DNA from 3 places in the Mesorhizobium subarcticum genome. Region 1 is predicted to be linked to each of the others. Evidence: predicted binding sites of a transcription regulator. Region 1 holds the regulator's gene; each other region holds the start of a gene.
The links. The regulator PhoB, encoded in region 1, activates phosphate uptake and scavenging genes when phosphate is short. The targets are predictions, from matches to a motif close to TGTCATNNANCTGTCAT.
Positions count from the first base shown of each region.

Region 2: the regulator PhoB is predicted to act here: its motif matches at 2,510-2,526, upstream of ACZYHG_RS14015 (acid phosphatase).
Region 3: the regulator PhoB is predicted to act here: its motif matches at 1,796-1,812, upstream of phnG (phosphonate C-P lyase system protein PhnG).

Region 1 is NZ_CM144237.1:2,091,028-2,095,344, forward strand. It holds gene pstB (phosphate ABC transporter ATP-binding protein PstB) at 1-762, shown strand, start outside; gene phoU (phosphate signaling complex protein PhoU) at 788-1,495, shown strand; gene phoB (phosphate regulon transcriptional regulator PhoB) at 1,511-2,200, shown strand; gene ACZYHG_RS10225 (ROK family protein) at 2,355-3,602, opposite strand; gene xylF (D-xylose ABC transporter substrate-binding protein) at 3,874-4,317, shown strand, end outside.
Region 2 is NZ_CM144237.1:2,885,503-2,889,819, forward strand. It holds gene petA (ubiquinol-cytochrome c reductase iron-sulfur subunit) at 1-239, shown strand, start outside; gene ACZYHG_RS14005 (cytochrome b) at 257-1,558, shown strand; gene ACZYHG_RS14010 (cytochrome c1) at 1,586-2,443, shown strand; gene ACZYHG_RS14015 (acid phosphatase) at 2,570-3,265, shown strand; gene ACZYHG_RS14020 (alpha-hydroxy acid oxidase) at 3,433-4,317, shown strand, end outside.
Region 3 is NZ_CM144237.1:2,397,959-2,402,275, reverse strand. It holds partial or broken gene ACZYHG_RS11760 (zinc-binding alcohol dehydrogenase family protein) at 1-1,014, shown strand, start outside; partial or broken gene phnF (phosphonate metabolism transcriptional regulator PhnF) at 1,029-1,779, opposite strand; gene phnG (phosphonate C-P lyase system protein PhnG) at 1,892-2,353, shown strand; gene phnH (phosphonate C-P lyase system protein PhnH) at 2,353-2,964, shown strand; gene ACZYHG_RS11740 (carbon-phosphorus lyase complex subunit) at 2,966-4,078, shown strand; gene fosX (FosX/FosE/FosI family fosfomycin resistance hydrolase) at 4,075-4,317, shown strand, end outside.

The sequences.
Region 1 (4,317 bases):
GCCGCCGCCAAGGTGAAAATCGAGGTCAAGAACCTCAATTTCTACTACGGCCAGTCGAAGGCGCTGAAGGACATCACACTGTCGCTGCCCGAGCGCAGCGTCACCGCCTTTATCGGACCGTCGGGTTGCGGAAAATCGACGCTGCTGCGCGTCTTCAACCGCATCTACGAGCTCTATCCCAAGCAGACGGCCGAGGGCCAGGTGCTGCTCGACGGCCAGAACGTTCTCGACCGCTCTCAGGACCTCAACCTGCTGCGCACCAAGATCGGCATGGTGTTCCAGAAGCCGACGCCGTTCCCGATGTCGATCTATGAGAACATCGCCTTTGGCGTCAGGCTCTATGAGAAGATCAGCAAGGCCGAGATGGACGGCCGTGTCGAGCAGGCGCTGAAACGCGCAGCCCTGTGGAACGAGGTCAAGGACAAGCTCAACGCCAGCGGTCTCAGCCTGTCGGGCGGCCAGCAGCAGCGGCTTTGCATTGCCCGCACCGTGGCGGTGAAGCCGGAAGTCATCCTGCTCGACGAGCCGGCCTCGGCGCTCGATCCGCTGTCGACCGCCAAGATCGAAGAGCTGATCGACGAGTTGCAAGCCGACTACACGATCGTCATCGTCACCCACAACATGCAGCAGGCGGCGCGCGTCTCGAAGCAGACGGCGTTCATGTATCTGGGCGAGCTGGTCGAGTTCGACAAAACGGAAAAGATCTTCACGTCGCCCCGCGAGAAGCGCACGCAGGACTACATCACCGGCCGCTTCGGCTGATCGCACGCATACGAGGACCAGGATCATGGCCGAACATACGGTTGCAGCCTTCGACGAGGAGCTCGGACAGATCAGCAAGCTGATCAGCGACATGGGCGATCTCGCCGGCTCGATGGTCGGCGGCGCCACCAAGGCGCTGCTGAACTCCGACAACGCTCTCGCCCAGCGCGTCGTCTCCGATGATGCCATCATGGATGCCCGCCAGCGCGAACTCGACGACCGCGCCATCACGCTGATCGCCAAGCGCCAGCCGATGGCCGACGATCTGCGCCATGTCGTCGGTTCGATCCGCATGGCCGGCGACCTCGAACGCATCGGCGACCTTGCCAAGAACATCGCCAAGCGCGTCGGCACCGTCGGTCTCAGCGCCACGCCGCGCGACCTGTCGCACTCCATCGATGCCATGGCACAGCTGGTGCTGATCCAGGTGCATGGCGTGGTCGAGGAGTATGCGGCGGGTGACGCTTCGGCTCTCGCCAAGCTCAGGAATGACGACGAGCGCATCGACGTCAAATACACCTCGGTGTTCCGCGAACTGTTGACCTACATGATGGAAGATCCGCGCAACATCACCGCCTGTACGCATCTTTTGTTCTGCGCCAAGAATCTTGAGCGCATCGGCGACCACGTGACCAACATCGCCGAAAATGCGTATTATGTGCTGACCGGCACGCAGCTGCCCGCCAATCGCCCGAAGCAGGACGAGACCGCAATGTCGGCGCCGGCGGCATAACAGGGTGACAAGCCGATGATCGCGCCACGCATCATGGTGGTGGAAGACGAGGAGCCGCTAGGCGTGCTCCTCCGCTACAACCTGGAATCGGAAGGTTACCAGGTCGAAGTGGTGACGCGCGGCGACGAAGCCGAAATCCGGCTGCAGGAAAACGTCCCTGACCTTCTGGTGCTCGACTGGATGGTGCCGGCGGTGTCGGGCATCGAGCTTTGTCGTCGGCTAAGAATGCGGCCCGAGACCGAGCGGCTGCCGATCATCATGCTGACAGCGCGCGGCGAGGAAAGCGACCGCGTACGCGGCCTCTCGACCGGTGCCGACGATTATCTGGTCAAGCCGTTCTCGACGCCGGAATTCATGGCCCGCATCAAGGCGCTGCTGCGCCGCGCCAAGCCGGAAGTGCTGTCCAGCGTGCTCAAGGTCGGCGACATCGTGCTCGATCGTGAATCACACCGGGTCTATCGCAAGAAGAGCGAGATCCGGCTCGGGCCGACCGAATTCCGCCTGCTCGAATTCATGATGCGCCATCCCGGCCGCGTGTTCTCGCGCAGCCAGTTGCTCGACAATGTCTGGGGCGAAACGATCTACATCGACGAGCGCACGGTGGACGTGCATGTCGGCCGCCTGCGCAAGGCGGTCAACAATGGCCGCATGCCGGATGTGATCCGCACCATTCGCGGGGCGGGCTACGCGATCAGGGAAGATTAGGGATATGCTGATATTCAGGTGATGCCGGCCTGCGAATGACAGTTTCCTGCGCTTCCGGTACTCACGGACCCAAATGTCCGCTCCGTTCCGGTTCTCGGAACCCACCATTCTCGACTCGGCCTGACTTGAATCTCAACATATCCCTACGCGTTATTCAGGCAACGTTCTTGCCGACAACGCCTGACTTACCCTGCGCGCCCGGCGCGAAAATCTCCTGGTCTACGAAGGTCAGTGCACGCATGGCGCAGCCTTCGCGGATAAGGGGCAGTTCGTTCGGCTCGGTGTCGAAGGAAATCGATTTCGAATGCTGGCCACCGGCGGTCTGGGCGATGGCCTCCCGCAGCGCCGGTTCGATCAGGTCGAAGGCGGCGGCGCTGACACCGACCATGGCAACGGGGGCGGGGTCGATCAGGGCGAACAGGCTGCCGAGGCCGTAGCCCAGCGCCTCGCCCGCCTTGCGGTAGGCTTCGCGTTCCGGCCCGTCCCGCTCCCGCGCCGTGGCGGCAAGGGCCCGCATCTGCGCGTCGCTGACATCGGCGACCGGCTCGGTGTCCTCGCCGAGCTGTTTTGCGTTGCGCCAGATGGCGTAGTTGCCGGCATAGGCCTCGACGCAGCCGCGGCGTCCGCAGCGGCAGAGTGCGCCGTTCGGCCGATGGATCATGTGGCCGAACTCGCCGCCCGAGGAATGGGTGCCGGTGAACAGCTCGCCCTTCAGCACCAGGCCCATGCCGATGCCGTGCGAAAGCAGGATAGCGATGAAGTCGTCGCGATAACGTTCGGGATCGCGCCAGCGCAGCGCCACCGCCATCATGTTGCAGTCGTTTTCCATGGTGGCGGGGATGCCGAATTCGGCTTCGAGTATGTCGGCGAAGGCGATGTCGGTCTGCGGCGTGATCGGCGACCAGAGCATTGCCCGGGCCTTGGTGTCGGTGATGCCCTGGATCGCCAGCGCGATGCGAGCGACGCTGCGGACATCGATGTCGGGATCCGCGAGGCGTCGCCGCACGATGGCCACGCATTCGCCGATCAGCGCCTCGCGCGACATAGTCAGCGTGTCCAACCGGCGCTGCTCCTCCGATACCACCTGGCCGGCATAGTCGATGACGGCGACGGAGAGGAAATTCAGCGACAGCACCACGGTCATGACGGCCGCGGCCTCGGGGTTGAGGCCGAGGCCGACCTGCGGCCTGCCGCGTTTGAGCGCGCCGGCCTCGCTCGGTTTGCCTTCGGCCAGGATGCCTTCGCCGATCAAATCGGAGGAAATCGCCGATATGGTCGAGTGGCTGAGGCCGGTGGTCGCCGCGATCTCGGTGCGCGAGGGCCGACCGGCCCGGCGCACGGCCGCAATCACCATGGCGCGGTTGCGCCGGCGCAGATCGTCGTGGCGGATTCCGACCGACATGCTTTCCCACATCCTCCCGGTCGCCGCGGTTCCTCCGGCCCCTCGAACACTGCCGACGACACGCCCAAATACTGGCAGAAGCGGGCCGTCCTGTCATTTATTTATTCCGAGGCTCGAAAAAAATTCGTGGGGACATCGAAATCCATCAGAATCGATGTTGACAGCGTTTCGGTGTTGGATCAGTGTTTTTTCGAGGCTCGAAAAAATTAGAGCCTTTGTGCCGGCCTTCGGGCCAGTTTGGTCGCGCCATACGCGGCGCAGGGAGGATACAATGAAGAGATTCACAGCCGCCATCCTGGCGGGTGTCGCCATGTCGCTGACGCTTGTGTCGGTCGCGCAGGCGAAGGACAAAGTCATCGGCGTTTCGTGGTCCAACTTCCAGGAAGAGCGCTGGAAGACCGACGAAGCCGCAATGAAGAAGGCCATCGAGGCCGCCGGCGACAAGTATATCTCGGCCGACGCCCAGTCCAATCCCGGCAAGCAGCTCACCGATGTCGAAAGCCTGATCTCGCAGGGCGCCAATTCGCTGATCATCCTGGCGCAGGACGCCTCGGCGATCGGCCCGGCGGTGCAGAAGGCGCTGGATGAAGGCATTCCGGTCGTCGGCTATGACCGCCTGATCGAGAACAAGGATGTTTTCTACCTGACCTTCGACAACAAGGAAGTCGGCCGCTTGCAGGCCGCCGCGGTGTTCAAGGCCAAGCCGGAAGGCAAT
Region 2 (4,317 bases), 790 kb from region 1:
CGGCGACCGACGCCAACCGCACCACGCCCGGCAAGGAAGCCTGGATGGTGATGGTTCAGGTGTGCACGCATCTGGGCTGCATTCCGCTCGGCCAGGAAGGCGATTTCGGCGGCTGGTTCTGCCCGTGCCATGGTTCGCAATACGACACCGCCGGCCGCATCCGCAAAGGCCCGGCGCCAGAGAACATGGCCGTGCCGGTATTCAAATTCATTTCCGATACCAAAATCCTTATCGGTTGAGGCAGGGGGACATTTCGATGAGCGAGGGACACTCGACCTATACGCCCAAGACCGGTATCGAACGCTGGTTCGACGCCCGCATGCCGCTGCCTCGGCTGGTCTATGACAGCTTCGTCGCCTATCCGGTGCCGCGTAACCTCAACTACATGTGGACCTTCGGCGGTATCCTGTCGATCATGCTGGTGGCGCAGATCCTGACCGGCATCGTGCTGGCCATGCATTACACGGCCGACACCAATCTCGCCTTCGGCTCGGTCGAGAAGATCATGCGCGACGTCAATTCCGGCTGGCTGTTGCGCTACATGCATGCCAACGGCGCGTCGTTCTTCTTCATCGCCGTCTACATGCACATCTTCCGTGGCCTCTATTACGGCTCCTACAAGGCGCCGCGCGAGCTGCTCTGGATCCTCGGCTGCATCATCTACCTCCTGATGATGGCGACCGGCTTCATGGGCTACGTGCTGCCATGGGGACAGATGAGCTTCTGGGGCGCCACCGTCATCACCGGCTTCTTCAGCGCCATACCGCTTGTCGGCAACTGGATCCAGCAGCTGCTGCTCGGCGGCTTCGCCGTCGACAATCCGACGCTGAACCGCTTCTTTGCGCTGCACTATCTCCTGCCGTTCATGATTGCCGGCGTCGTCGTGCTGCACGTCTGGGCGCTGCATGTCGTGGGCCAGTCGAACCCGACCGGCATCGAGGTCAAGTCGAAGACCGACACTGTCGCCTTCACGCCCTATGCGACCATCAAGGACGCGTTCGGCATGATCGTGTTCCTGTTCATCTTCGCCTATTTCATCTTCTTCCTGCCGAACTATCTCGGCCATCCCGACAATTACATCGTCGCCAACCCGCTGAAGACGCCGGCCCATATCGTGCCGGAATGGTATTTCCTGCCGTTCTACGCGATCCTGCGCGCCATCACCTTCAACATCGGGCCGATCAACTCCAAGCTCGGCGGCGTGCTGTGCATGTTCGGCGCCATCGTCATGCTGTTCCTGGTGCCGTGGCTCGACACCTCCAAGGTTCGCTCGGCGGTCTACCGGCCCTGGTACAAGCTGTTCTTCTGGCTGTTCGTGGCCGACGCCGTCCTGCTTGGCTGGCTGGGCTCGCAGCCGGCGGAAGGCAGCTATGTGTTCATGGCGCAGATGGCGACGCTGTTCTATTTCGCCTTCTTCCTGATCGCGCTGCCGGTGCTTGGCCTGATCGAGACGCCGCGCAGGCTGCCGAACTCGATCACCGAGGCGGTGCTCGAAAAGAACAAGGGCGGCAGCGGGCATCCGGTGGGCGCCACGGCCGCGCCAGAGACCAAGGGCTGAGCGGTAGAGAATCTAAGGGGATTTGGCATGAAAAAGATTCTCACCTCGCTGGCGCTGATCGGCCTTGTGGCCGCCGGCGGTGTGGCGTTCGCGGCCGAAGAGGCGCACAACGCGGCGGCACCGACGCATTTCCCGATCAACGAGCCGAAGGAAATGAGCTGGAGCTTCACCGGCCCGTTCGGCACCTATGACAAGGGCCAGCTGCAGCGCGGCCTGAAGGTCTACAAGGAAGTCTGCTCGGCCTGCCATTCGATGAATCTGGTGGCGTTCCGCACGCTGACGGACCTCGGGTATTCCGAAGCGCAGGTAAAGTCTTTTGCCGCCTCGTACACCATCCATGACGGCCCCAACGATGCCGGCGACATGTTCGACCGCCCCGGCAAGCCGTCGGACTATTTTCCGGCGCCGTTCGCCAACGAGCAGGCTGCTGCCGCCTCCAATGGCGGCGCCGCTCCGCCCGACATGTCGCTGCTGGCCAAGGCGCGCGGCGTTGAGCGCGGCTTTCCGCAGTTCGTCTTCGACATCTTCACCCAGTATGACGCTGGTGGCCCGGACTATATCCATTCGCTGCTGACCGGCTACGACCAGACGCCGCCGGCCGGAATGGTCATCCCCGAGGGCACGCACTACAATCCTTACTTCATGTCCGGCGTGTCGCTGAAAATGCCCAAGCCGCTATCCGACGGCCAGGTGACCTATGATGACGGCTCGCCGCAGACCGTCGACCAGTACGCCCGCGATGTCTCGACCTTCCTGATGTGGGCGGCGGAGCCGCACATGGAGGCTCGCAAGCATACCGGCGTCAACGTGCTGTTTTTCCTCCTGATATTCGGTGCGCTGGTCTATCTCGTCAAGCGCAAGGTGTGGGAAGGCGTTGCCCACTGAGTTGGGGGCACATAGCGAAATTCAGGGGCGCCGAGAGGCGCCCTTTTTGCATCCGGGAGACGGTCGCGTCATATGGCCGTCACCGCATCCGGCGATCCTTCGGCATTCTCAACAAAGGATTGCTCCATGAAGAAATATGCATCGCTCGCGGCCGGCCTTCTGCTGCTGGTCATCGGGTCCGCCGCCCAGGCCGAGGACGCCAAGCCCTTCGTCACCAACAAGGATGTCGATCTGACGATGATCCTGCCGCCGCCGCCGGCAAACGATTCGGCGCAGACCAAGGCCGAGCTTGGCGAGGTGCTGACGCTGCAGGTGACGCGTACGCCTGAAATGGAAGCGCGCGCCGTCGCCGATGCAGAGGAGAATGTCTGGCGCTTCGCCGACGTGATGGGGCCGAATTTCACCAAGGACAAGCTGCCGAAGTTCAGCGCCTTCTTTGATCGCGTGGTCGAGACCGAAGGCGCCGTCGTCGATCCGGCCAAGGATGTCTGGAAGCGTCCGCGTCCGCACCAGCTCAGCGACCTCGTCAAGCCGGCGGTCAAGCTGTCGAGCTCCGGCTCCTGGCCGTCCGGCCACGCCGCCGTCGGCACCATGATGGGCATCATCCTTGCCGACATGTTTCCCGAGAAGCGCGCCGAGATCATGGCGCGCGCGGCCGAATACGCCCACAACCGCGTGGTCGGCGGCATCCATTACCCATCGGACGTCGAGATGGGCAAGATTTCCGGCAGTGTCATTTGCGCGGTCCTGCTCAACCGGGACGATTTCAAGGCCGAGTACGAAGTGGCCAAGGCCGAGCTTCGTTCCGATCTCGGCATGTAGTCGTCACCAGTCGGTTGCCGACGGGAAGGGGCGCTTCTGGCGCCCCTTTTCGTTCACAGCCCCACCAACGGGTGAGTTCGGCAATTAGGCCGTTGGCACGGCGGCATCCGATTGGTATTCGACGCTCCGGCGGCGAAGGCTGGCCGCCATGGCACTGGAAATCGATGATGCGGCTCAGCGACTGTCACAATTTTTCCGACTTCCGGCGCATGGCACAGCAGCGGCTGCCGGGGCCGATCTTCAACTACATCGATGGCGCTGCCGACGATGAAGTCACCTATCGCCGCAACACCGAAAGCTTCGAGACCTGCGACCTTGTTCCCAACGTGTTGCGTGGGGTGAGCGAAATCGACATGTCGGTGACGGTGATGGGCCAGAAGCTGGCGCTACCCTTCTATTGCTCGCCAACCGCCCTGCAGCGCCTGTTCCACCATCAGGGCGAGCGGGCGGTGGCCAAGGCCGCGGCCAAGTACGGCACGATGTTTGGCGTTTCCTCGCTCGGCACCGTCAGCCTCGAGGAAGCGCGCAAGATCAGCAGCAGCCCGCAGGTCTACCAGTTCTACTTCCACCGGGATCGTGGCCTCAACCGGGCGATGATGCAGCGGGCAAAGGCGGTGGGCGTTGAAGTGATGATGCTGACCGTCGACAGCATCACCGGGGGCAACCGCGAGCGCGACAAGCGCACCGGCTTTGCCATCCCCTTCAAGCTCAATCTCGCCGGCATGCTGCAGTTCGCGCTGAAGCCTGGCTGGGCGATCAACTACTTCACCCATGAGGGGTTCAAACTGCCGCAGCTCGACGAGCATGTCGATATGGGCGGCGGCACGATGTCGATCAGCCGCTATTTCACCGAGATGCTCGATCCGTCGATGACCTGGGACGACGTCGCCGAGATGGTCAAGCTGTGGTCAGGGCCGTTCTGCCTGAAGGGCATCATGTCGGTGGAAGACGCCAGGCGCGCTGTCGACATTGGCTGCAGCGGCATCGTGCTGTCCAACCATGGCGGCCGCCAGCTGGATGGCTCAAGGGCAGCGTTCGATCAGCTTGCCGAA
Region 3 (4,317 bases), 310 kb from region 1:
AAGCTGTCGTCTGCCGCTCCCCCGGCGATCTCATCCTTGAAGACCGTCCCGCGCCCGGCGCGCCACCCCCCGGCTGGGCGCTGGTGGCAGTCAGCCATGTCGGCATCTGTGGCACCGACTACCACATCTTCGAGGGCAAGCACCCGTTCCTCGCCTATCCCCGCATCATGGGCCACGAAGTGTCGGGAACGATCGTCGAGGCCGGTGAAGGCGTCGACCTTGCCGTCGGTGAACCGGTCGTCATCAATCCCTATCTGTCCTGCGGCAAGTGCATCGCCTGCCGGCACGGCAAGCCGAACTGCTGCGTCAGGATCGAGGTGCTCGGCGTGCATCGCGACGGCGCCATGTGCGAGAAGATCCTGGTGCCGGAGCAAAATCTCTATCCGGCCAATGGCCTGTCGCTGACCGACGCCGCCGCCGTCGAATTCCTGGCCATCGGCGCGCATGCCGTGCGGCGTGCTAGGGCTGATGCCGGTGCCCGCACGCTGGTCATCGGCGCCGGCCCGATCGGGCTCGGCACCGCCATCTTCGCCCGCATCGCCGGGCTCGACGTGACGCTGCTCGACATGAGCAGCGAACGGCTTGCCTTCGCGGCGGCCGAACTCGGCTTCCAGAACTCTCGACGGCTCACGCGGAGCGGTACCCGATCTGATCAGGGAAGCGACATCAGGCGAAGGCTTCGACGTGGTCTTCGACGCCACCGGCAACACCCAGTCGGTGCAGTCGGCCTTCGCCCATGTCGCGCATGGCGGGACATTGGTGCTGGTCAGTGTCGTCAAGGACGACATCGTCTTTTCCGACCCGGAATTCCACAAGCGTGAAATGACGCTAATCGGCAGCCGCAATGCGCTACGTGCCGACTTCGACCATGTCGCTGCCTCGATCCGCAACGGCGCCGTACCGCTGGCCAAGCTCGTCACCCACCGCACCTCGCTTGCCGATACGCCGCGCGATCTCGCCCGCTGGGCACATGAGAAGTCCGGCCTGATCAAGGCTGTGATCGAGATCGGATAAACTGCGACGGACGCTCAGAGAGCCGACAGTTTGAGCTCGAACTCGTTCCGCCGGGAAGCGTGACTCGGAAAACTGGACCGGCTGGCCGTCAGGCGTGACGTTGACGGAGATCGTCACCAGCACGATGGCGCCCGGCTGCAGGGCGAGGTCGGCGAGATCGGCCGCATCGGCGTGGCGCGCCGACAGCACGGTGGACTGCCTGAGATAATCGTCTATGCCGAAACGGGCCAACGACGCGGTAATCGAGCCGGTCTCAGCCATCGCCTTGTCGATGCCGGCAAAGCGGCTGGCATCGAACCAGCCGGCGGCGCGTGACACAGGCCGTCCGTCGGCTTCACCGCGCGTCTCCAACCTTATCACCTCGGCGCCCCTGGCAAGGCCAAGCCCCTCGGCGACACGCTGGCTGGCCGGCTCGACCGATGAGGAGAGCAGCACGATATGCCGTTCCGATGTCTGCCCTTGCAGGCCGGTCGAAAAGCGCGTGCGCGCACCGATCGGATAGGACAGCCGCTTGCGCGACAAGACGAAGGTGCCGCGCCCCTGCTCGGCCCGCAGCACACCTTCCTGCACGAGGGCCGATATGGCGCTGCGCACCGTGTGGCGGTTGACGCCATAGCGTTCGGCGAGCGACACCTCCGGCGGCAGCGCGGCATTCTCGGCGAAGTCGCCCACCGCAATTCCGTGCAGGATCTTGTCGGCAATCTGCCGCCACAGCGACACGCCGCTGCGCCGCTCGATGCTGTCAGCTGCCATCTGCCCAATCATGACTCGCCCCCAGCCCTGTCATCCACCCGTCATGGACACGCGTTAGGTAATATGTATAATTTGTATAGTTGTCTATATCAATAGACAAATTTAGCCAGGAGGAATGTTGCTGATGCGAGGACAGGAGGCCCGCGACCAGGCCGAGCGCAAGGCCGCCATGGCGACACTGGCGCAATCGAGCGGCGACGATATCGTCCGGCTCTGGAACGAGGCCGACCTGCCTTCGCAAGCCGAACTGCTGCGCGGTCCCGAGACCGGCCTGGTGACGCTGCGCGGCCGCATCGGCGGCGGCGGCGCGCCCTTCAATGTCGGCGAGGCGACTGTCACCCGCGCCACCGTCCGCCTTCCCTCCGGACAGGTCGGCCATTGCTACGCGCTTGGCCGCGACAAGCAGAAGGCGAAGCTGGCGGCGATCGCCGACGCGCTGTGGCAGGACCCTGCCCGCCGCGCCGAGGTCGAGGCCAGGCTGATCGCGCCTTTGCGGTCGGCGCTCACCACTGCCCATGAAAAACGCCGCGCCGAGACGGCGGCTACGAAGGTGGATTTCTTCACCATGGTTCGCGGAGAAGACTGATGGATATCGCAGCGCAATCGATCGAGGGTGGCTTCGTCGATCCGGTCTTCAACGCCCAGACCGTTTTCCGCGCGATCATGGATGCGATGGCGCGGCCGGGCAGCGTGCGGCCTTTGCCGGCCTTGGCTCGCCCGCCGGCGCCGCTCTCGGCGACCGCTGGCGCCGTAGCCCTGGCGCTCTGCGACAATGACACGCCGCTCTGGCTCGACCCGGCCCTGAACGCCTCCGCCTCGATCGGCTCCTGGCTTGGTTTCCACACCGGCGCGCCGCTGGCCAACACGCCGGCCGACGCGCATTTCTCACTTGTCGCCAACCCGGCCGAGATGATGGCGCTCGACGGCTTTTCGCAGGGAACGCAGGATTATCCCGACCGCTCGACCACACTGATCCTGCAGGTCAGCGACCTCACTTCAGGCGCTCCGCTGCTGCTCGAAGGTCCTGGCATCGAAACCAGCGCCACGATCGCGCCGGCGCAGATGCCGCGTCACTTCGTCGAGCAGTGGAAGCAGAACACCAAGCGTTTTCCGCGCGGCGTCGACATCATCCTCGCCACCGCTGAAGGCATAGCCTGCCTGCCGCGCACGACGCGCATCAAGACGATGGAGGCCTAGCATGTATGTCGCGGTAAAAGGCGGCGAGGCCGCAATTGCCAACGCCCACAGCCTGCTCGCCGATCGCCGGCGCGGCGACCGTTCGGTGCCCGCACTTCGTCTCGACCAGATCGTCGAGCAATTGGCACTCGGCGTCGACCGGGTGATGAGCGAAGGCTCGCTCTATGACCGGGAACTGGCAGCACTCGCCATCGTCCAGGCGCGCGGCGACATGATCGAGGCGATCTTCCTGGTGCGTGCCTACCGCACCACGCTGCCGCGCTTCGGTTACTCCAAGGCCATCGACACCAGCATCATGCGGGTCGAACGGCGCGTCTCTGCAACCTACAAGGACCTGCCCGGCGGCCAGTTGCTTGGCCCGACCTTCGACTACACGCACCGGCTGCTCGATCCCGAGCTTGCCGCCGGCGCCGATGTCGCCGAGCCGTTGCAACGTGACACCGAAGCGCAGGCCATGCCGCGCGTCTCGGCGATCCTCGCCCGCGAAGGCCTGATCGAACCGGATGGCGACATGCCGCAGGACCATGTCCCCGGCGACATCACCCGTGAGCCGCTGGAATTCCCGATGGCCCGCGACATCCGCCTGCAGGCGCTGTCACGCGGCGATGAGGGTTTCCTGCTGGAACTTGGCTATTCCACCCAGCGCGGCTATGCCCGCAACCATCCCTTTGTCGGCGAAATCCGCATCGGCGAGGTCGAGCTGGAGTTGGACGTTCCCGAACTGCCCTTCGCCGCACCGCTCGGCACGGTGCGCGTCACCGAATGCCAGATGGTCAACCAGTTCAAGGGTTCGGCCAAGGTGCCGCCGCAATTCACGCGGGGCTACGGCCTCGTCTTCGGCCAGAGCGAGCGCAAGGCGATGGCCATGGCGCTTTGTGACCGGGCACTACGCGCCACGGAACTCGGCGAGGATGTCGTTGCCGCCGCCCAGGACGAGGAGTTCGTCATCTCGCACTCCGACAACGTCCAGGCGACCGGTTTCGTCGAGCATCTGAAGCTGCCGCACTATGTCGACTTCCAGGCCGAGCTCGACCTCGTCCGTCGCATGCGCGCCGAATACGAAGCCCGCGAGAACCCGGCAAAGGTCGAAGAGAAGCGGCAGGCCGCGGAATGATCGAGGGCCTGTCCCACATGACCTTCATCGTCAGGGATCTCGAGCGGATGACCGCGATCCTTGAAGGCGTTTTCGATGCACGCGAAGTCTATGCCAGCGACACCAAGCAGTTCTCGCTGTCGCGCGAGAAATTCTTCCTGGTCGGCGACATCTGGGTCGCCATCATGGAGGGCGAGAAGCTGCCCGAGCGCAGCTACAACCACATCGCCTTCAAGATCGATGACGCCGATTTCGACCGC